Regions from separate parts of the Alteromonas sp. ISO5 genome, predicted to be linked through region 4. Evidence: predicted binding sites of a transcription regulator. Region 4 holds the regulator's gene; each other region holds the start of a gene.

Region 1 (6,044 bases), 730 kb from region 4:
CCATTCCTGCTTCTAACAGTGGTATGAACACGCCCACAATCAATGCTACACACAGTACTGGCTCCCAGATAGCCAGATCCATGGGATAACCCCAGATACCGGCGATTACGCAGAACAACGCGGTTAACAATGCTCCAGCGGGAATAGGACGTTTGGCAATGGCTGCTGGCACAATATAAGTGCCCCAGGACGAGGTAAAGTTTGCACCTCCCATCACTGAGCCCACCATTTGCCGCGCCGATGCACTGACCATGGTGTCATCAATATTCATCTGTACTTTTTCAGTTTTCGGCGGATAGCTGATTTTCTGGAACACCTGGTGGCCGAGGAAGTCCGGAGACCACATAGCAACAGCCAGTACCGCAAACGGTAATACCACGATAAAGCTTTCGAGGGTTGGCAAACCCAACATCCAGCCGGTACTCTCGCCCCACCAGTAAGACGGGCTCATGTTCGGAAAACCCGGTGCCGTATTAAATTCAAATGGCGCGCCCAGCAGAAAAGCGATGCCGCCACCCAATAAGCAGCTTAAGGGCACTGCTAACCAGCGTTTTTTCCAGTGTTCCAGCAAGGCATAGAGCACAATGGTGCAGGCAATCACAATAAAGGCGATGTGAGCCATATCGATACCTTCAGCCCAGGCAAACAGCTTTTTAACCTGAGACGTCGTGCCAATAAAGCCAAGATAGAGTAACAGTCCTCCGCACACACCTTTACTGGTAAGCCGCGCCAGCAAACTGCCCCCCTTGCTTATTGCCAGCAGAAAACCAAATACGCCGATGAGGAGGCCAAAGGCCATTGGGTGACCACCCGCAGCCACAACAATAGGAATGAGTGGGATCAGCGGGCCATGGGTACCGGCTAAATTTGCCGTAGGAAGGATAAATCCTGAAAACAACACAATGAAAAACGCAACCAGAATAAGTTCGTAGCGCACATTTTCCAGTACAAAGCCGTCACTCAGCCCTAGTGGACCAGCGAAGGTGGCAGCAATTGCGCCCACCATCACCACTTTACCAATGGTGCCGGCCATAGCGGGAATAGTATCTTCCCATTCAAAACGATAGTCACGAAAAGGCAGATTAGGCCGCCAGCGCCGTGGTGACATGATCTGCAGCTCATGTTCCAGGTACTCATCCCTGCTGTTAAAGGCTGAGCTTGGTTTATGTTGTTGGCTGTAATTTGAAGACTGCGGCGATGATGCTGACGGGGCATCCCCGGCCAAATCAGCCTTGCCGTCCACGGTGTTACTGGTACTCATGTGTACTGACTCCAAATAAAGGTACAATCGAATCAGACATCATCCTAGAGAAAATAAAATAGCTTATTTGTTAAATCATTGTTTATTTATTATCTCTATATTTACAAACCTGTTGTCGCTGTTTACACGTAGAATCAGAATGTTAACCTTCGCCTGCACGCAGGTCATACTCCGCAGCTAGTCTAAAGTACTAAACAAATTCGACAAGGAGTAAATTTCTGATAACAAACTGTTAACATAGCCATATGCGCTATTAGTCGTAGATGCCAAACGCAGACAGGCCAAAAATGAAAAGTGACACTGGATTGCTGGTTAAATATACAGTATTATTCCACTATCATGAAGAGCCAAAGACAACGGTTGCCCAATCAGGCCGAAATAAAGTAGCAGGCATGCGCAAGATAATACATGTGGATATGGATTGCTTTTACGCAGCGGTAGAAATGCGGGACAACCCGGCGCTACGTAATATACCTATTGCCATTGGCGGCAGTAGCGAGCGCCGTGGTGTTATAGCGACCTGCAATTATCCGGCACGCAAGTATGGTGTGCGCTCAGCCATGGCGTCGGCCTATGCTCTAAAACTGTGCCCCAACTTAAAGTTGGTTAAAGGACGCATGGCGGTCTATCAGGAAGAATCACAAAAGATAAGGGCCATATTTGCCGACTACACCGATCTGATTGAACCCTTGTCTTTGGATGAAGCTTATCTGGATGTTACCGGCTCATCTTTATTTCAGGGGAGTGCTACCCGCATAGCCGAAGAAATTCGCCAGCGTATCGACAGCGAGCTTAACCTTACGGCATCAGCCGGTGTAGCGCCCTGTAAATTTGTGGCTAAGGTAGCTAGTGACGAAAACAAACCCAATGGCCTGTGTGTAGTCACACCAGACCAACTGGATGAATTTGTTAAAGCCATGTCGCTTAAAAAGATCCCGGGCGTAGGACAGGTAACTGTACAAAAGCTTAATCAGCTTGGGTTACACACCTGCGCTGATGTCAGAGCTTACCCCATAACGGAGCTGCAAAAGCGCTTTGGCAAGTTTGGTCAGGTGATCTGGGACAGAGCCCATGGGATTGATGATAGACCGGTGCAGACTAATCGGATTCGCAAGTCGGTAGGTGTTGAGCGCACGTTAAGTGAAGATATCCAGTCGCTTGAGGCGTGTGATGAAATAATCGATAAGCTATATACTACATTACAAGAAAGGCTGACTGCTCATCAGCGAAAACATAATGGCGGGCGGCCACCTAACATTCGCACGCTAGGGGTGAAGCTAAAGTTTAGCGATTTCCAACTGACCTCTGCAGAGCACCGCTACCCCAGTGTTCACCGTAGTGCGTTTAAGCCATTGTTGCAGGAAGCGTATCAGCGCAGCAATGGCCGGGGTATAAGGCTGGTAGGCCTGCAGGTAGGCCTGGCAGAAAAAGACGAAAACAAGCAATTGGATTTACCTTTTGAAACCTTGTAAACCGGCCGGAAATAAACTGCGCTGATGAGTTCGCAGCGCCAAGGAACCTGAACTAGACTTACAAACTGACTGTGCGCATCACCTAAAGGAAGTATTTAATGATAAGCCCGGGAATTTACCAACATTACAAAGGTAACAATTACGAAGTCATTGGTGTGGCAACACACTCAGAAGACGAAACCCACCTGGTGGTTTACCGCCCCCTATATGGCGAAAGAGGCTTGTGGGTAAGACCACTATCCATGTTCACTGAAGAAGTTAAAGTAAACGGGCGTAGTGTGGAGCGCTTTCGCTTTTTGGGGGAAAAGGCCGTCGAAACAACGCCCTGAGAGACAATCCTGTCACCTCCGGTGAACCTATTTGTCTGTAATAGCTTATAAATGGTGGAATGGAATTTCATCCAACCACTATTCGCTAACGACAGGTAATTAAAAAAATGAAAACACGTATTTCCAGTACGCTTGGGGCGGCTCTGATATTTTGTGCATCACAGAGTGCTGCTCAGGACCGTTTTGCTGATGTGTCTATTAGTGTCACGCCACTAAAGGGTAGTGCTTATATGCTACAAGGCGCTGGCGGTAACATCGGAGTCTCAGCCGGTGACGATGGCGTGCTGATCATCGACGACCAGTTTGCGCCTCTGGCACCTAAAATCAGTGCTGCGCTGGGTGATCTGGCAACAGACACTCCAAGCTATGTGATCAATACCCATTATCATGGCGACCATACTGGCAGTAATGCGTTTTTCCACGATAATAAAGGGGCCACCATCTTTGCCCATGAGAACGTGCGTATCCGCCTGGCCAATGATAACTCCATCGCCAAAGCTGCCTTGCCGGTAGTCACTTTTGAGGATGGTATAAAAATCCACTTCAACGATGAAACGCTCAACGTGTTTCACTTAGCTAACGGTCACACCGACGGCGACAGTGTGGTGTGGTTTGAGGAGGCCAATGTGTTGCATACTGGCGATCTGTTTTTTAACGAACGATTCCCCTATATCGACTTAGGCGCTGGCGGGACAGTAGACGGATATATCAAGGCGGTTGAAATCCTGCTAGGGAAAATCAATAACGCTACTGTGATTATCCCGGGTCATGGCCCATTGGCCAAAAAAGCAGATTACGAAAACTTTCTAGCGATGATTAAAGCCACTAAAGACTGGGTGGAAGAGCAAAAAGCAGCAGGTTTGTCGGTAGCGCAAGCAGTAGAAAAGGGTCTGCCAGAGCAATACGCCAAGTGGGACTGGAGTTTTATTACCGAAGAAAAGTGGATTAAAACACTCTATTAATGAGAAGTGTGTTGCCCGCTCGAGGAATACACAGCGAGCCACTTTCCGGCTCGCTGGATAAACTCAACCTTAGCTATAGAAGCACAGGTAAGCAGTAGTAGTGCTGACTTTCACGTCGAACGACTGATTCGCGGCTACGTTAAATTCACTACCGGTTTTAAACGATAAAAACTCTTCCGCGCTAGGCAGTTTAACCACCAGCTCACCTTCAACCACTTTCATCAATTCATCTTTACTGGTAGAGAATACATATTCACCAGGCAGCATCACCCCTGACGTACACGGGCCGTTGGCCGATTCAAAAGCGATAGATTTAACGTTATCGTCGAAATAGCTGTTTACACTTAAAGACATATTGATTCCTGTTAGCTAAAAAACGGCAATCACTATACAGTATTTCATCATCGCATTGTGGGATTTCCGGTCAGATCAGTCCGGTAGTATTCAGGGAGATTACAATATTGAGCACTGCGCAAAAAGGAACATACCTGCAATATACCCTGGCAACTGGCTGGTTTTGCCTGTTTATCATGTTGCTGTTGAGCGGTAATGTGCTTACGGGTTTTATCAATGGTAATTCTGCCAGTGGGACGGTGGTGGATAAACAGGTTTATATTGAGCAAATCCGGGGAACAGGTTCATCACGGGAGTCTGAGTTACATGAGATTACGATTCAGTATCAGGTAGCAGGAGAGACCTACCGGATATATGCCAATGCGCATATTTATGCTGGCATGGGCTTAATAAAAGAAGGCGATAAGCTGACAGTTGTTTACTCACCGGACCACCCTGCACAAGCCGAAGTGCTTAGTTATGCACTCTATAGCCCCATGGTGAGCATATTGGGTTATGTGGCGGTGATGTGCTTTTTAGTGGGGGTATCGCGTTGGTGGTTTTGGCGATGATAAATTGAAGCAAGTCTGCATTTAAGGATGACAGAATGCGCAAAGCTTCTTTAACCTGTATACACCGGGTTTGAGTGGATATTGAAAAATGTATATACATTTGCTATCTTTTGTATATCGAGTTACTCCTTACTATTGATTTGATTGCCTGTGACAAAAAGTAAGAAAAAGAATAGTCAATTAATAATCCGCATTAATGATGAGGAGCGTAAGGCGTTTGTTGATCTCTGTGATGAGCTCGATACAAGCGCAGCCCGAGAGGTAAGACGATTCATCAAGAGCTTTATCGCTGAACACGAGCGAGAGCAAAAACAAACTGATAAAAATTAGGAGTCATTTAAGATGGCAAAATCTAAAACAAAAGCGTTAAAACAAGAAATCAAATCACGCAAAGCGAAAATTGCAAAACAAGAAACAAAAGTAAAAAAGCTGAAAAAGAAACTTAAAAAAGCGAAATAAAAAATGGCCGCAAACAATGCGGCCATTTTTTATTTCACTTTCTTCGTGTTAAAAAACACAGCGGGCCTTTGAAAATTCTTCACCTTATTTCTAGCAAGTTGAAAATGTCACGCATAACCGATAAGCACTTACAAATTAAAAACTTCGCTGTTTGGCTAAGCTCATATCAAAGGAAAAGGTTAACCCAGCACCGCAAAAAGCCTGCGGTCGCAGTAACCGCAGGTGTTATGTTCTAGTCTGAAGACGTGTTTGCGTCGAACACTTTCTCACCGGCCAGCCAGGTTTGAATAACCTTGGTTTTCCAGATGTCCTGGGCCGGGATTTCAAAAATATCCTGATCAACCAGAATGAAATCGGCCCACTTGCCCGGGGTTAATGTACCCAGTGAATCTTCCATATGGGCGGCGTAGGCCGCATCCAGCGTAAAGCCCTTAAACGCTTGTTCTATGGTTAACGCCTGTTCTGGGTACCAGCCCGCCACGGGTTGATTATTTCTGTCCTGCCGGGTAACCGCTGCGTGCAGACCATAGAACGGATTGGCCAGTTCTACCGGAAAATCTGAGCCCAGAGGTAACGGAATACCACTGTCAATTAGGGTTTTCCAGGCGTAAGCGCCCTCCATACGGTCTTTACCCAAGCGGTCTTCGGCCATGTTT
Region 2 (6,044 bases), 560 kb from region 4:
CATCCGCTCATGGGACGCTGCATTGCTGAAACGACTTGTGACCGGTCTTGACACTGTAGACGTCAGACGGATTTCTTCCACACATTCGTTGGGAATTTCCCGTAAAAACCGTGATGCTGTGTGATATTTTTCCTGTCCGTACACCCGGCGCATTTCGGCGTAGGTCATGTACAGCTTTTTCATGGCCCGGGTCATACCCACATAGCAAAGTCGGCGTTCTTCCTCCATACGGCCCGGTTCGTCGTTGGTCATCTGGCTTGGGAACATACCTTCTTCAACCCCGGCAATAAAGACCAGCGGGAATTCAAGTCCCTTGGCCGTGTGAATGGTCATCAGTTGCACCGCGTCCTGATCACCACTGGCCTGGGTTTCACCGGCTTCCAGTGAAGCATGGGCGAGAAAGGCCTGCAGTGGTGTCATGTCGTCGGCTTCTTCGGGAATAACAAACTGCTTACAGGCGGTTACCAATTCTTCTAAGTTTTCCAGACGCGCCTGGGCTTTCTCGCCTTTTTCAGCCTGATACATAGCATATAGTCCAGACTGGTTGATGGCTTTGTTAGCCTGTTCTTCCAGAGGCTGGCCTTCAAATTCGTCGGCTAGTTTATTAATCAGCTCAATAAAGGCGTTCAGCGCATTGGCGGCGCGGCCCTTCAGACTACCATCCTGAATGAGTTGCAAGCTGGCCTGCCACATGGAGCAATCTTGCAACCGTGTTTGTTCGCGAATAGTCGCCAGCGTTCGCTCGCCTAACCCGCGACTGGGCGTATTCACTACTCGTTCAAATGCAGCATCGTCATGAGCGTGATTGACCAGGCGCATATAACCCAGTGCATCCTTAATTTCCTGACGTTCGAAGAAGCGCAGACCGCCATAAATACGGTAGGGGAGGCTTTGGTGTAGCAACGCTTCTTCCAGCACCCGTGATTGCGCATTGTTGCGGTATAAAATAGCGACTTCTTTTAACTGGTTGCCCTGATTATGCCAGTCGGAAATCTGCGAAACGATAAAGCGGGCTTCGTCGAGGTCGTTAAAGCCAGCATAAATCGAGATAGGCTCGCCATCGTCACCGTTGGTCCAGAGTTCTTTACCCAGGCGGCCCTGGTTATTGTCGATAACTGTGTTGGCGGCTTTCAATATGGTGGCGGTAGAGCGGTAGTTTTGTTCCAGACGAATGGTGGAAGCACCATCGAAATCTTTCAGAAAGTGTTGGATGTTATCCACATTAGCACCACGCCAGCCGTAAATAGACTGGTCGTCGTCACCCACAATCATTATGTTGTTGTCCTGATTACATAACAGCCGCAACCAGGCATACTGAATATTGTTGGTATCCTGAAACTCGTCTACCAGTACTGCGCGAAAACGACGCTGATAGTGCGCCAGTACATCTGGATTCTTAACCCATAATTCGTGAGCTCGCAATAACAATTCAGCAAAGTCGACCAGCCCTGAGCGGTCACAGGCTTCCTGATAGGCCGCATAGATATCGCGCATTTTCTGCTGGGTATGATCACCATGGGTTTCGATATGCTGAGGGCGTAGACCTTCGTCTTTATTGCCGTTGATATACCACTGGATTTGCCGGGGGGCCCAGTGCTTTTCATCCAGGTTCATGGCCTTCAGTACCCGCCGTATCAGACGGTATTGGTCGTCTGAATCGAGGATCTGGAAATTTTCCGGCAGATTGGCTTCGGCGTAATGAGCGCGTAATAAACGGTGTGCCAGGCCATGAAAGGTACCAATCCACATGGTATTTAACGGCCGGCCCATAACATGCTCTATACGGCCGCGCATTTCACGCGCCGCTTTGTTGGTAAAGGTCACCGCCAGAATACTGTAAGGGGCGATATTTTCCACCTGCATTAACCAGGCGATACGGTGCACCAGCACACGGGTTTTACCACTGCCGGCACCCGCTAGCACCAGCATGTTAGACAGCGGCGCAGCAACGGCATCGCGCTGTTTATCGTTTAATTCGTCGAGTAACTCAGAAACATCCATAGCAATACAAAAACACCTGTGTTTTTATTCAGGCCATAAAAAGCAGAGTATGCCATTAAAGCCTACTGCGTTAAACCGCGCTTGCACAATAATGGCGGATTATTGCCCGTAGTCACATAATGAAAGGGATCTGGGCGAAATCCGGTCGGATACAAGGTAGTATTAACTTTCCGGTGTCGCAGACCGCGCAGAATTCTCCGGCTATCGTAATTTTTTCGGGTTACCTCTTGAATTGGTGCCATAAACCATTATGTTACCGCTACGCGCGTTGGCTGGTTTATTCTTGTTCAACCTTACCCGCACAGCAAACTATAGGAATGCCCATGCATGCACTGACCGATACTGCTGACTTTTGGCTGCAGCTAAAAAAAGAAGCGCGTCAAATTGTCGATGAAGAGCCGCTATTAGCGAGTTTCATTCATGCCTGCATTTTAACCCATCATAACTTTGAGTCTTCGCTGAGCTTTATTTTGTCGAACAAAATGGCCGACGATGTGATGCCCGCACTGACCATCAGGGAGATTCTTGACGAAGCGTATTTGCTGGAGCCGGCAATTGTTGAGTCAGCGATCGAAGATATTCGTGCCATCTACACTCGTGACCCGGCCGTTACCAATTACCTCAACGTGCTGGTCCATTTCAAAGGGTTTCAGGCGGTTCAGGTGCACCGGATGGCGCATTATTTGTGGCAACAGGGGCGGCATCAGCTGGCACTGTTTTTACAAAGCCGGAACTCAGAAACGTTTGCTGTAGATATTCACCCTGCGGCAACTATCGGTAAGGGCGTAATGTTCGACCATGCAACCGGTATTGTAGTGGGCGAAACGGCAGTCATTGAAGATAACGTTTCGATTCTGCAAAACGTGACTCTGGGCGGTACAGGTAATGAAAGCGGCGACCGTCACCCCAAAATCCGCCAGGGCGTAATGCTGGGCTCCGGTGCCAAAGTGTTAGGTAATATTGAAATTGGCGAAGGCTCTAAAGTGGGCGCGGGTAGTGTTGTGCTTAATGATGTACCACCGCATGTAACGGTGGTGGGTGTGCCGGCCAAAGTGGTAGGCCGTCCCTGTTGTTCACGACCCTGCGACTCTATGAATCAAAACGTGCTGGAAGACAACCAGCCCTACGAGCAAGATTAAAGCTTACGGCTGATCGTTAAAACGGTCAGCGTTTGCCGTGCCAACGGGAGGATTAGTTTTGCGGGAATTCACCTTTGCTTAGCAAGCACAATTCACAGCCTTTTACTGATAAGCCCTTTCCATACTCAGTCTGTAATCTGGTGTAATCTTCAGGTGTGACACAAAAGATCATACTAATTTGATGCTTTTCAACCAGCGCAATGAGTTCACTGGCGTAGCGCAACTGTGCGCCAAACATATAGCTGCGGTGATGCCAGGGCTCCTCGTTCAACACATATAACGGTTCAAACTGTGCCGCCTGCGTCAGGTATTCAATCAGTTGGTAGGACGCGATATCCGTGCCTGCCACAATGACGCGCTGCGGTGTGGGGCGAAAGCATTGTTTTAAATAGTGCAGCAATCCCATCAGAGAGTCTTGTTAGCCTGAAGTAATGGCATCATAACGTAATTTTCCACGGGCTGAAGCCTGAATTCTGCGTCACAATCCGATTGTCGTGTGTGGACGAATTTTTTCATCCCTAACGTTGTTTAGTCAGTATAAAGGAGGCTTTTGTCAGGTATAAGGTCTGCCGGTTGGCGGCGGTTTTCTCTTTAAGGATGTTGTTATGTATTTTGCTCAAACACTCGGCATGCTGGTTCTTCTGACAACGCTGTGCCTGTCGGCTCAGGCGGCGTCTGAAGATAAAGACATCGAGGAATCGCCAAATCGTGATTTAACCGGGTTTGAGGGGCTAAATGAAAAACTGCCGTTATGGGAAGCCGGCGTTGGCGGCGGCATGATAGAAACACCTAACTATCCAGCCTCAGCAGAACGTAATTTTGTGGCCCTGGCATTACCTTACGTGATTTATCGAGGTGATATTTTTCGGGTTGGCGGGCAAGGTGGTGCCAGGGCCGTATTTCTGGAAAACGAAAGGCTTGAGTTGGATCTGAGTTTCAGTGGCGCTTTTGCGGCAGACAGTGATGATAATACCGCCCGTGAAGGCATGCCTGAGCTTGACTATTTAGTGGAGGTCGGCCCACAGCTGATTTATAAAATAAAAGACTTTTCTTTTGACGGTGGTGGTCACTCGCGCCTTAATGCCCGTTTTCAGGCACGCGCTGTGGTCTCAACCGACTTTGGTGGATTTGACGCCAGAGGTTTTGTTTTTGAGCCTGCGTTAACCTATCAGCAACGCGATGTGTTCCTGCCTGATACCGGATTGAGGCTGGCCTTTAGAGCGACCTGGGCGACGGAAAAGTTACATGACTATTTTTATGCGGTAACGCCGGAATATGCAACCGCAACCAGGCCCGCTTACGATGCAAAAGGTGGCTATCTGGGAGCCGAATTGTCGGCCAGTGTTGCTTTTCCTGTAATCGACAATGTTCGCGGCTTTTTATCCACGTCAGTGCAATTTAACAGTGGATCAGCGAATCAAGACAGTCCGCTCTACGAGCAAGATATTACCTATAGTATTGGTGTCGGATTGGTCTGGCGTGCGTATAAAAGCGATGCCAAAGCCAGCTGGTAAGGTATTTCAAACGCGTATGAAACCGTGTCATACGGCTTCATACATCATTGACATCAGCCAAACTTAGCGTCGGCGACAAACGGGTTGGTTTTACGCTCGTGGCCTATGGTGGTCGTTGGGCCGTGGCCCGGATATACAATCATCTCGTCTGGTAAGGTAAACAGCTTGTCACGGATAGCATCAATTAATTGCTGATGATTGCCTTGTGGAAAGTCGGTACGGCCAATTGAACCGGCAAAAATAATGTCCCCCACAATCACCTGGTTACTGCTGCGTTCAACCAGGGCTATGTGACCGGGGGTATGCCCCGGGCAGTGCAAAATTTCCAGCGTCAGGTTGCCAACAGAAATGGTATCGTCTTCGGTTAACCACTGGTTGGGGCTAAATGGCTGTGTGGGTGGAAAGCCAAACATCTGACTTTGTTGCAGCAGGCCATCAAGCCAGAACTTGTCACCAATGTGCGGGCCAATAACGGGCACGTTGTAGTGGGCTGCCACGGCAGTGGTGCCGCCAACGTGGTCGAGATGGCCATGGGTGAGAATAACTTTTTCGATAGTAACCTGTTGCTCGCTTACCGCCTTATAGAGCTTTTCTTCATCGCCGCCGGGGTCGACCAGCGCACCTTTCATGGTGGCGGGATCCCAGATTAACGAACAGTTTTGAGCAAACGGGGTAACGGGAATAACAAGTATTTTCACAATAGTATCTGACCAGGAAATTTGTTGTTATGTTAGCAGGAAATATTCATTGATGTCACAAGCGTACTTGCCATTATCACGGTATAGTTGGTGCGTTGATTTTCAGCGATTTTTTAGTGTTATTATACTAAAGTTCAATAAATAAGAGTTTGTCTGGCTATACCTGATTATCCGTATCAATATGCACCCAGTGCCGTTACTGCAAATATAATAGTTGTGAAATTTATTGTATGCAGGAGACGAAAGTGGACGTTTCTCGGGAAGATCTGAAGATCATCATTATGGATTTGCTCGACGCTGGACAGTTTATCAGTGACGAGTCGTTTAATACGGCTTGTGAATGCAGTGTGTGCAAAGAGAAAGCAGTAAAGGTGGGTTTGGATATTGTGCATAAGGAAGACTGTCCGGTAGGGCGGGCTTGTGATGCTCTGGGGTATGTGTTCAGAGGCTTTGCTAAAGAAAGCTGAATTAGCGGGTTATGAATAAAAAGGGCTGTGTTATCACAGCCCTTTTTGTGTTTATCGATTTAGTTAGAAAACCACAGTAACTGTGGCTGAACAGCTTGTGGTGCAGGTTTCGCACACCTGATAGTCATACCGCCAGCACCGCCGTCTAGCGGGGTTGCTTTAAGTGCCTCGTGAATTTCCGTACCGCTCAGGTATGCATAGTCGCTGGCTTCTACCGACACATCC
Region 3 (6,044 bases), 1.8 Mb from region 4:
CAGGTGAGACAGCTTCATTAACAGATAAATCCAATTATTACAGTAAGTATTCGTTATTATTTAGTCTGCATGCCAGGCTGTTATGGGTGTTGAACAGTCTTTACAGACGCTATCGGTGTCGAGCATGCTAATCGCTCAACACCGGCACGTCAACTTTGACCAATGAATTGCAATTTAGTTCGCCAGCGCATTATCAAGTAATTCTTTGGCATTAGCCAGCGCATTAGGGGTAATTTTATCACCCGCCAGTAAACGTGCCAGCTCATCAATTCTGGCTTGTTCGGTAAGTGCTAAAATATGGGTCTGCGTTTCGCTGTTCTCGGTGGTTTTGGTTACAAACAGCTGATTATGAGCCTGCGCCGCTACCTGCGGTAAGTGGGTAACACACATGACCTGATTTTCCTTACCTAAACGGCGTAATAACTGGCCGACTATCGAAGCCGTAGGGCCGCTGATGCCGGTATCCACTTCGTCAAAAATCATGGTAGGGGTTAAGCTGGTATCACGGCTGATCACCTGTAAAGCCAGCCCAATTCTGGATAACTCACCGCCAGACACCACTTTGTCGAGGCGATCCTGAGGTTGCCCCGGGTTAGTCGCCACTTTCATGACCACGGTATCCATTCCCTGCGCAGAAGGGCGGGCCTGTTCGCAATAAGACACTTCAATATAAAACTCAGCATGGGGCATATTCAGGGTGCGAACCTGCGTTTGAACCAAAGCAGCTAGCTTTTCAGCAGCGTTGCTGCGGCTTTGCGACAGTTTTTCGCTGGCGGCAAGGTATTGGGCATGACTGTTTTCAAGGTCTTCTTGCAGAACCACCAGTCTTTCAGTATCTGCACTTAGCCCTGCAAGCTCTTCAGACAGTTGCTGATGATGCTCGTACAGGGATTCTGGCAACACCTGATGCTTTCTGGCCAGTTCCATGGCCTGGGCAAAGCGCTTTTCAACCTGCTGCAAACGCATTGGATCGATTTCCAGTTGATCACAATAACTGCGTAGCTCATTAGCCGATTCTTCCACCTGAATGGCCGCTTCGTTCAGCAGCGCTACAATGGGGGTTAATGCCGGGTCATGATCTTCCAGATTACTGAGTTTATCAATGCTGGTCTGGATAGCTGACAACGCGTTAAATTCATCTGCTTCATATAAATGATAAAAGCTCTTTTGCGCTTCTTCGAGCAAGGTCTGGCCATTGCTCAGGCGCTTGTGTTCAGCTTCAAGCTCGCTGAACTCGCCCTCAGCTAATGAAAACTCGTCGAGTTCTGCTACCTGATAGCTTAACAACTGTTCTCTGTCGGCTCGTTGCTGGGCAGCCTGCTCCAGGGCAGTGAGTTCTTTTGCCAGTTGTTGCCAGTGTTGGTAAGCAGATGCTGTAGCAGAGAGTAACGGGCCGTGTTCGGCAAAATCATCCAGAAGTTTGCGTTGTACGTCGTCTTTTAATAACTGCAGGTGTGTATTCTGCCCGTGGATCGCCAATAAAAACTGCCCCAGTTGCTTAAGCTGCTGAAGCGCAACCGGTACACCATTAATAAATGCCTTTGAGCGGCCTTCTTTTGAGATCAGTCGACGAATAAAACAGGTGTTGGGATCATCATCCAGTACCACGTCATTTTCATCCAGCCAGGCTCTCGCCAGGGGCGCGTCAAGCAGCGAAAAATAGGCAATGATCTCTGCCTTATCAGCCCCTTTCCTTACGGCGGATGCATCGGCACGCTCACCAAGACATAAGCTAAGCGCGTCGATAGCAATGGATTTACCTGCACCGGTTTCACCGGTCATCGCTGTCATGCCGGTCTCAAAGGCGATGTTGATCTCTTTTACTACAGCGAAGTTTTTAACCGATAAATGCGATAACATAAATGCCTCACAGAATAACTAGATAAATATACAGTAAGTGTAATTATATACAGTATCTCTGCTGAGTAAAATGTTATTGTGTAGTTTTTTATTACAGTGTAGGTTTCAGATTCAGTGAATTTGTTTCTAAATAGGTGAATCTCTTATGTGTTGTAGCTTGTAGACGTAAATTCTCGCTCTCTAAACAGTGCCTCAGAAACAAATATAATAAATCAGATAGGCTACTGCTAATAAGCATATCAATGGGCTATACAAAACTAAACAAGCTTTAATAGACAACCATATATTTGGATCTTTCCTGTCATCTTGTTTATCTAATTGCTTACCTGAAAAGAAGTCTAACCAATCTTTAAAGAAACCTTTATTAAAAAATAAACCGTGATCACCTTCGAAGTACCTATTTTGTATCAAGCCCGCAAATGTATTTTTGAAACCAACTTTACCAGCCATTCCCAAGCCAACAGCAGAAGCCTGACTGAGGACTAGCGCCTTATCCGAAATACCGCAATCGTTAGCAATCCCTTTAATCTCATGTTTATTAATGATTTTTTGCAATTGATAGTTGGACTTTAATACACTTCCACAGAGTACAACCCGCCCTAATTTGGGACTTGTAATTAACGGGATTTTTTCTAGCGCTTTGACAGCGACAAAAGTACCAAAGCTATGAGCTACAATGTTAATTTCTGCGGTTCTATTTCTATTTGCCAGATCTTGCAGTTCAGTAATAAAGGTCTTAACTTCACGATTTCGCAGCGGTGGTATCAAAAAAGAAAAAACAGGATAGAAGTTATATTTAAATTCTATGTGCTCAAACTCACTGCCTTGCTCTTTAATATATTCATCCAATTTGCCTTGCCAACGTCCAAATGAATGTATCCCATGAATAGAGTAAATTACCTTATCTGTAGGTTTATGAATTGTTGATGTCTGCTTAGAGTGAATATATTCATTTATAGATTCTTTTATCCCATCTGCCCAAGTCATATCTATATGATCATATACATAGGAAAATACTCTTTGTTCCGTGAATAAAGAAGCTTGTTCTTCAAATAATTCTGTGTGTTTTGTCAGCCCAATAATTACGTTTGGTGTCTTATATTTATCGCCCTTTCTCTTAACATCATGCTTTATAACTTTAAGAACATTTAACCCACCAGTATCCTTTTTTTCTTCGTTAACCCTCTGTGGAATCTGGAGATCTAATATCAACACATCAAATTTAGCGTTTTCTAGAGCAGACAAAGTTTCCTGAACACTTATAGTTCTTGAAATCCCTCTCTCTGGAATATTTAATTCTTCGATTATACTTTTTACATTTTCAAATTTTGAGTCATCATCCTCGACAACTAGAACAGATATCATTCTTACTCAACACTCTCTATAAATTTTGTTAGTTCATCTTTCCAATGTTCAGATGAAGAATCCCAAGCCAATACGTCAACCAGAAATTTACTAAAATCATTCATCAGCTCACTACTCAAGTTCTCAAGAGATATTTGACTGTTATGATGTCCAAACACATCATGTTGAGTTATGACAACCGTAGGTATGAACTTTCTTCTGTGTCTCATGAATATTAAAATATCTTTACCAGCAAGGTGTTTAATATCATCCATATCATTCATATACCTTGGTAGGCTCATATCTAGTATTAAGAGTGAAAACGTTTGAGTAGTAAGTACCTCTATAGTTTCTTCTTTATTTGTTGTCAGAGTTATATCCGCTGAATTTAAATTTAGCTGTTCTAATAGCAACTCCATTATTTGAGCAGCCTTTGTAGCATTGTCTTCCGCTATCAGAATTTTCATTAGTCAGACTCCTTTTTTAAAATGTTTTTATTAACAAATTCAATCTTTACTCTAAATGAATCTCCATCTGCGCATAGCTCAATTCTATTTTGTGCATTGAGATCCTGTTCAAATATTTTCTTAATTTTATAAAAGCCACTATTTTTATCTCGGCTAGCTTTATCTAGATAATTGATATCATTAACCGTGTTATTTATTTCTTGTACTTTTGCTAAATCAATATTTTTAGAAAGAGAAGATACTGTTAAGGTAGAACTCTCATTTTGCTCTTCCCAACCGATAACTAATTCACACTTTTGTTTGAACTTTCTTCTACTTACAGAGTTCTCAAACAACATAATGAAAACCCTTATGAAACTTTTCAAATGCCTGCCATCATATATATTTGAAACAACGGTTCCTTGCTTTATTGAAACCTCAACTTTTGGAAACAAATTTTGTACAAAATTTAAAGCTTCCAATATAGGCACATTGATATCAAAATGTTCGCCAGAAGACTTAACAAAATCTAACCAGCCACTAACTTCATTACTTGCACTTATTAGATCCGTTTTTGCTAGCGAAATTTTTTCATTTACTCGATATGCATTGTTCCTCAAATCGTTTGAGACGTACTTTAACTCTCTAAAATAGCTATCTACTTTCGTTGGCAATAAGTTAACTATAATGACTTTTCCCGCTTCAATTAGCTGTTCTGCTTTTCTATCCAAAGAGTTAATATTCCATTTAATAATTTCGTCAAAAGTACTTCCACTCTTTATTAAACTGAGCATGTTATTTACTTCATCTGACTCAAATGAAAATTTAAACAAAGAATCAATTGAAGATAGGTCATCTGTGCCTATCTGCATGTAACTATTTTTTATTCGAATTAAAAAGTCATTAACAGATTTAGAAAATACCTTGAAAGCATCTTGCAGCTTGCGGTAATAAACATTCGTTAAACTTGCTTTAAAACAATCTTCTATAAACTCATTGTCTAAATATTCGCCATTGACTTGCCTGCATAGTAAATCATGCTTTTCAAAAACTGATCTCAATCTCGGCACAATACCATTGTGTCTAATGTCTACATTTAGAGAGTTATCCAATCCAAACATTGGGTTTAGTGTGTAAATATCTCTTATTTCTAGCATCAAAAATAATGCTAGGTTAAAAGCCTTTCTGTCTGTTCTAACAATTTTCTGATCTTTCTGTGTAACGCTTACGCTCAACTCGCTTTGAGGAGAGGATTCCTCTCTATCTAACTCTAAAACAAGCTCTTCAAAAACTGACGCATAAAGCCTTTTTGATTCAGCAAATACTTTAGACTGATCGACATGCAGCTTACCTTTCCCCAATTTTTTAACGCATGAGTTTTTCGTATACTGATGAATCATGAACTCTAATTCTTCGAGAACTTTATCTTCTTCTCCTTCTTCAGATATCAAATTTGAAAGTATGTTTACACGATCTAGAATTTTCTCATTATTAGAACGATAAATATTTAATCCTTCGAGGATACTCAAATCACATATATTTCGAAGTAAAAACCTTTGTTTATAGCAGCTTGGAAGCAACTCGCTTGGGGATTTTATTCCAAATTGCATAAGGTAATCATTTAAGTACAGAGATATTACTTGGTGCTCGGTATAATCATCTTTCAGCAGCAGATATATACTAATAACAGTATCAATCGAGTCGAAATTTATATCTTCACTTTCGTTAATTTCTTTAAAGAGAAGCTCTTTCGGTAGTTTCCAGACATTTTTGGGATTCTCAAAATATGAATTACTGATATATTCGACAGTACTTTGGCAGTTACCAGATTTGATCATACTTAATGCAATCTTAGCTCTGATCTCATCTTCTAGATGTAACGGACAGTCAGTTATTTTTTTGTATAAATCCAGTGCATCGGAAAAATGATTCTCGCTAAATAACTTGTCAGCATGCCACTTTAGCTTTCGATATTCCGGTATATCTAATAAGTAAACATCATCATTTTTACAATTAGCAATTACATAGCTAATTGACGTTTGGTTGGGAAGGTTATTTCTAAAGGGATTAAAAGTAGAGCCATTAATGTCTAAAAAGCTATACAGTGCTCTTACAAGGTTTGTATCGTGACAAATGTTACCTTTAAGCTCTACCAATTTAACAAGCGGCATAACATCAAAATGGTTAAACTGTTGAAACAACCTAGTCAATCTTGTAAAACTTACATCACCTCTTCCAACTATGTAACTTCGCAGTTGTGAGATAGTTTTATGAATCAAACTACCTTTATTAAAACTACTGCCTCTATCAAGAGCTATTAAGGAGTTCACATAAAATTCGTAAGCATTTGCTATATTTGGCCACTTGGTTAAATAGTGTTCACACTTTCCAATT
Region 4 (6,044 bases):
ATTTGGAGGTTGCTGTAATGGCCAAAAGATAGCTGGGCTATAAACCCCCACCCGCTTATAAACTTAGTAAAGCTATGAAAGCCAGTGTCGGCGGAAAAAGTGACTGTCCTATTTAATTGCGTTTTATCCGCGATAACAGCTTGTACGCCGAACCTTGCAATCTGTCAGGCTTTGAACTGGGCAATATGCTGGCGCAGTTGGGATGCCTGGCTGGCAACTTCTTCACTGGCTTGTTCGTTCACGTGAACGTTGCGCATGGTTTCCTCCGAAAGGTCGCGGATATTGACCACATTTTTATTGACCTCACTGGCGACCAGACTCTGTTGCTCGATAGCGGCTGCTATCTGTGTAGTCATGTCCAGAATAGTATCTACTTCGTCGGTAATCTCATTCAGGCGTAACATGGCTTTGTCGGCCTGTTCGTCACTGCTGGTGCCCTCCTGCTGGCAGGCTTTCATCTCACCCACAATCTTCTGGGTGCGCTCCTGCAAGGCCGAAATAATGGTTTCAATCTGACTGGTCGACTCCTGAGTACGCATAGCCAGGGTTCTGACCTCATCCGCGACTACTGCGAAACCTCGTCCCTGTTCGCCTGCCCGCGCCGCTTCAATCGCAGCATTTAAAGCCAGCAGGTTGGTTTGTTCTGCAATACCCCGAATCACATCGAGCACAGAACCAATAGTCTGACTGTCTTTTTCCAGTTCACTGACCGCAGCAGAGGCGCTGTCCAGGCGCTGTACCAAACTGCGAATTGAGGTAACGGTTGCAATTACCTGATTACTACCGAGAGTGGCATTTTCGTTGGTTGAGCGGGCTTTATCTGCGGTATTTGCCGTGTTTGATGCAATTTCATGAATAGTTTGGCCCATCTGCGTAATAGCGGTTGCTACCATGTCGGTCTCATTTTGCTGAACTTTCATACCCTCGGCGGTGCTATTGGTTGCCGTGGCTAGTTGCGCCGTGGCGCTGTTAAGGTTGGTTAACGCAACATTTATAGACTTGACCAATTGCTGGAAGTCATCGAGTAAAGAATTCACATCATAACTAAACCGGGTAATTTCATCGTTACCACTTTGTTCCAGACGAAGACTGAAGTCGTGCTCTTTACGTACTCTTGAGATCTGTTCAGAGGCCCGTTGCAGGGGGACGTTTATGGAGTGTGCCAGGAGCACAATGAGTCCGCCAACAAGCGCCAGCATGACCGCAAATACTGTTAAGCCGATTGCTTGTAGCCGTGACAGGGAACTACTGATTTCCCCATTCAGGTTGGACGACATGGTATCCAGGATAGCTTCGGTTGCCTGGATCGTTTCACGCATAGTGCCTTCAGCCCCCTGATCGGGAGTTAATCCGCGTGCCCGGGTGTTCTTCACCAGCGCGTCAAAACTCGCGGCATAATTACTGGCAAGCTGCTGCCATTCATCGGGTAACAGGGGCCGTAACTGAGAGTAGTAGTCAATAAAAGACACCACGTCGGTTTCGGCATTGCGTAACAAGAAATCTTTTTCCTGACGACGCATTTGCAGCAGCAGTGTAAATGCTCTGTTGTCGGTGTTCAGTTGCTCTTCTAACCGTTGAGCAGCATTGCGCAGACTGGCCTTTAATCCATCGTCTTGGGTGAAGCCGATGTTACGCTCTATATCCACCAGTGCCTTAAAAGAGGCTGAATATTCGCTTACAAGCCTGCTGAACTGCTCGAGTTGTTGAGTGGCGATATTCAACTGTGAAAGGTGGCTTTTTAACGATGTGGCTGTTGATTGTAGCTCGCTGACTACTTTTTGATGACGCTGTGGATATTTGTCCTGTTTGCGCATTAAAAAGTCTTTTTCGTGCCGGCGAAGCATTAGCATGTCGGCGATGAGTTCATCAACCTGACCCTTGGCTTCAGTCAGTGTCTGGGTCGAATTTGCCTGATAGACCTGCAGTAATAACATGGCCGCCATTGCTAACAGCGCAATAATACCAATCAGTACTAACCTGAATTTAATGCTAAGCGAACGGATGGGCATGGGTATTCCTTTCAGTTGGCTGGATAAAGCTAAATTAAGCGCGATGAATGAAAGTTTAGGAAACTATTCGCTTTTTTGCATAATTTACATAAAGGAATAAGGGCATCAGGCTCCTTTCAGGAGAGTTTTCCAGGTTGTCGCACTAGCGCTGATATATTGAAAATATCCCCCATTCGTCCTCCAGCGGCGATCAAGTCCTGCTGCCTGAGCATTTAGCTGAATCGCGCCTACAAAAGTCGTTGTGTTTTGAGTTTTAGCCGTTATACTGCTAACAACTGTATGGAATAACAGGCTGTTTATGCGTCCACTAACCCCCCGACAACAAGAAGTACTCGATCTGATCAAATCCACTATGCTGGATACCGGTATGCCGCCTACGCGTGCAGAGATTGCCCGTCAACTGGGCTTTCGTTCTGCTAATGCCGCAGAGGAGCATTTAAAAGCGTTGGCGAAAAAGGGCGTGATTGAAATTTTACCGGGTACCTCTCGTGGTATTAAACTGAATATTCCTCTTGACGATGAAGCAGAAGAAGAAGGCTTACCGCTTATCGGTCGCGTTGCTGCGGGTGAACCTATTCTGGCGCAGGAACACGTAGAGATGCACTATAAAGTGGATCCGGCGTTATTCCATCCTAAAGCTGATTTCCTGCTGCGTGTAAACGGTATGAGTATGAAAGATATCGGTATTCTGGATGGTGACTTACTGGCAGTGCACCGTACCAGCGATGTTCACAATGGTCAGGTAGTCGTGGCCAGAGTCGATGAAGACGTTACGGTGAAGCGTTTAGAAAAACGAGGCCGTGAAGTACTGCTGCATGCAGAAAATGAAGAGTTCTCACCCATTAAGGTCGATCTGGCTAATCAGCCATTTAATATCGAAGGCATCGCGGTAGGTGTTATCCGTAATGCCGACTGGATGTAAGCACACCAGACATTATTTTTTAAAATTATGAATTTGAAAACCGGCATTCGCCGGTTTTCTTGCTTTTAGGGTTTTATTCTCTTAAAGCCACGCTTTCCCGTTACTTTTTGCCTGTTCAGGTCTGCTTATTAAGTTAGTAAAAGCTCACTAACAAAATTCACTCTGATTGTGCGCTTAGCACAAAAAATAACCATTTATCCGAATTTTAGACAAAAATAGCTGGACGTTATAGTCACAATGAGTAATTCTTATACAGTGCTTAACAATAAAATAACAAAGTAAGCACAAAATATTAAAAAGGCAGTTCAAATAACAACCAGTAAAGACCAGTCTGACTTTTCGCGTTGGGGCGTTTCGCGAGTGGCTACCGGTCTAACGGAGGTGTCGAGTGAAACAACTCGGGATATGTGTACTGAAAGCCTGGACAGCACTCGTTCTGTTGCTAGCTGGTGCGACAGCAGTAGCAGCAGGGAGCAGCGAAGTGTCGGCACTGAATCTGCGGCGTGGCGCGACAGAAATCAGTGGCCAGGTTTATGATCTGCACATGCTGATGTTCTCTATTTGTGTGGGGATCGCAGTAGTAGTGTTTGGGATTATGTTTGTTTCTATGTATTTGCATCGCAAATCACGGGGTGCAAAACCAGCCAACTTTCATGAGAGTGTGAAAGTTGAAATCGCCTGGACCGTTATTCCTTTCTTAATTCTAATCTTCATGGCTGTACCAGCCGCCAAAACCCTGCTTGCAATGGAAGATACCACCGAACCGGATATGACCGTCCTGGTAACCGGCTCCCAGTGGAAATGGCATTACAAGTATATGGATCGCGACGTGGAATTTTATTCATTGCTGGCTACTCAGCGTGAACAAATTGATAACCGCTATGCCAAGGGCGAAAATTATCTGCTTGAGGTCGACCGCCCACTGGTGATCCCTACCGGCCAGAAAGTACGCTTTCTGATCACCTCTGAGGACGTTATTCACTCTTGGTGGGTACCGGATTTTGCGGTTAAGAAAGATGCTAACCCAGGCTTTATTAACGAAGCCTGGACCCGGGTTGATGAGCCGGGAATCTATCGTGGTCAGTGCGCTGAACTGTGCGGTAAAGACCACGGCTTTATGCCGGTTGTGGTGATTGCCAAAGAGCCGGCCGCCTATGAGGCGTGGGTCAGTGAGCAGGAGTCTATTCGTCAGCAGGCACGTGAGGAAGAGCAGCGCTTACTGGCTATGAGTATGTCCATGGAAGAGCTGATGACCGAAGGCGAGCGGGTCTACAACGCCACCTGTGCAGCCTGCCATATGCCTAACGGCGAAGGGTTGCCAGGCGTCTTCCCGGCACTGAAAGGCAGCCCCATAGCACTGAACGATATGCAAGGGCATATCGACATTGTACTGAACGGTAAAACCGGTACTGCCATGCAGGCCTTTGGCAAAATGCTGAGCCTCAAAGAACTGGCTGCAGTTATTACCTACGAGCGTAATGCCTGGGGTAATAACACCGGTGACATGGTGCAGGCCAAAGACGTTAATGCCGTCGCAAGCGGGGAATAGGAGCCGAACATGAGTAAAGCAACTGACGTTTTAAACCCCGGTCTCGGGGCTGCAGATGCTCACGACGATCATCATGAGCATCATATTCCCAAAGGCATTATGCGTTGGGTATTAACAACCAACCATAAAGACATTGGGACCTTGTACCTTTGGTTCGCCTTCATCATGTTTTTAACGGGTGGTGCCATGGCTATGGTGATCCGGGCCGAACTGTTTCAACCCGGGTTACAAATTGTTGAACCTAACTTTTTTAACCAGATGACCACCGTGCATGGTCTCATCATGGTATTCGGCGCGGTTATGCCGGCCTTTACTGGTTTGGCTAACTGGCTGATCCCCATGATGATCGGCGCGCCAGATATGGCGCTACCGCGTATGAACAACTGGAGCTTCTGGATCCTGCCCTTTGCCTTTACGATTTTACTGGCGTCGCTGTTTGTTGAAGGCGGTGGCCCGGCATTTGGCTGGACGTTCTACGCACCACTATCTACCACCTACAGTGGTGACAGTACGGCATTGTTTGTGTTCTCCGTGCACATCATGGGTATCTCATCCATAATGGGCGCGATAAACGTCATTGTGACCATCTTTAATATGCGTGCGCCGGGCATGACCTGGATGAAGATGCCATTGTTTGTATGGACCTGGCTGATTACCGCGTTCCTGCTTATTGCGGTAATGCCGGTTCTGGCTGGTGCGGTTACCATGGTGCTCACCGATAAGTTCTTTGGTACCAGCTTTTTTGATGCCGCCGGTGGTGGCGATCCGGTAATGTTCCAGCATATATTCTGGTTCTTCGGTCACCCCGAAGTGTACATCATGATTTTGCCGGCCTTCGGTATTATCTCGCAGATTGTGCCAACCTTTGCCCGTAAACGTTTATTTGGTTATGCCTCAATGGTGTATGCCACCGCATCAATAGCCCTGCTAAGCTTTATTGTATGGGCTCACCATATGTTCACTACCGGCATGCCTGTGGCGGCCGAGATGTTCTTTATGTTTGCCACCATGCTGATATCAGTACCTACCGGCGTAAAAGTGTTTAACTGGGTGGCCACCATGTGGCGCGGCTCGATGAGTTTTGAAGTACCTATGTTATTTGCACTGGCCTTTATTGTGCTGTTTACCATTGGCGGTTTATCCGGGTTAATGCTCGCGATTACGCCGGTGGATTTCCAGTATCACGATACCTACTTTGTGGTCGCACATTTCCATTACGTGTTAGTAACCGGGGCGGTGTTCTCGATTATGGCGGCGGTGTATTACTGGATCCCTAAATGGACCGGTCGGATGTTCGATGTGACGCTTGCCAAGTGGCATTTCTGGTGCTCACTGATTTCCGTAAACGTACTGTTCTTCCCAATGCACTTCGTCGGCTTAGCCGGCATGCCCCGTCGTATTCCGGATTACTCTCTGCAGTTTGCGGATTTCAACAAATGGATCAGTATCGGTGGTTTTGCCTTTGGTTTGTCACAGCTCATCTTCCTGGTAGTGATGATCAAAGCCTGTCGTAAACAGGGTGAACCGGTGTCTGATCAGGTGTGGGACGGTGCGGAAGGTCTGG

The links. Region 4 encodes LexA, which represses DNA repair genes until DNA is damaged. Its sites were predicted from a motif close to TACTGTATNNNNATACAGTA; they were not measured.
Region 1: the regulator LexA is predicted to act here: its motif matches at 1,568-1,587, upstream of dinB (DNA polymerase IV).
Region 2: the regulator LexA is predicted to act here: its motif matches at 2,016-2,035, upstream of uvrD (DNA helicase II).
Region 3: the regulator LexA is predicted to act here: its motif matches at 1,877-1,896, upstream of recN (DNA repair protein RecN).

The regions. Positions count from the first base shown of each region.
Region 1 covers NZ_CM176572.1:918,089-924,132, reverse strand. The annotation lists gene AC2T0J_RS04175 (DUF3360 family protein) at 1-1,261, opposite strand, end outside; gene dinB (DNA polymerase IV) at 1,654-2,733, shown strand; gene AC2T0J_RS04165 (DUF1653 domain-containing protein) at 2,832-3,062, shown strand; gene AC2T0J_RS04160 (MBL fold metallo-hydrolase) at 3,170-4,024, shown strand; gene ppnP (pyrimidine/purine nucleoside phosphorylase) at 4,094-4,378, opposite strand; gene AC2T0J_RS04150 (DUF3592 domain-containing protein) at 4,486-4,929, shown strand; gene AC2T0J_RS04145 (hypothetical protein) at 5,074-5,259, shown strand; gene AC2T0J_RS04140 (amidohydrolase) at 5,621-6,044, opposite strand, start outside.
Region 2 covers NZ_CM176572.1:2,210,278-2,216,321, forward strand. The annotation lists gene uvrD (DNA helicase II) at 1-2,001, opposite strand, end outside; gene cysE (serine O-acetyltransferase) at 2,325-3,140, shown strand; gene AC2T0J_RS10090 (hypothetical protein) at 3,193-3,546, opposite strand; gene AC2T0J_RS10095 (MipA/OmpV family protein) at 3,746-4,654, shown strand; gene AC2T0J_RS10100 (MBL fold metallo-hydrolase) at 4,708-5,352, opposite strand; gene AC2T0J_RS10105 (hypothetical protein) at 5,598-5,819, shown strand; gene AC2T0J_RS10110 (hypothetical protein) at 5,879-6,040, opposite strand.
Region 3 covers NZ_CM176572.1:5,031,842-5,037,885, reverse strand. The annotation lists gene AC2T0J_RS22785 (outer membrane protein assembly factor BamE) at 1-18, opposite strand, end outside; gene recN (DNA repair protein RecN) at 175-1,860, opposite strand; gene AC2T0J_RS22775 (hypothetical protein) at 2,053-3,225, opposite strand; gene AC2T0J_RS22770 (response regulator) at 3,228-3,671, opposite strand; gene AC2T0J_RS22765 (hypothetical protein) at 3,671-6,044, opposite strand, start outside.
Region 4 covers NZ_CM176572.1:1,648,806-1,654,849, forward strand. The annotation lists gene AC2T0J_RS07515 (methyl-accepting chemotaxis protein) at 165-2,009, opposite strand; gene lexA (transcriptional repressor LexA) at 2,308-2,931, shown strand; gene coxB (cytochrome c oxidase subunit II) at 3,368-4,480, shown strand; gene ctaD (cytochrome c oxidase subunit I) at 4,490-6,044, shown strand, end outside.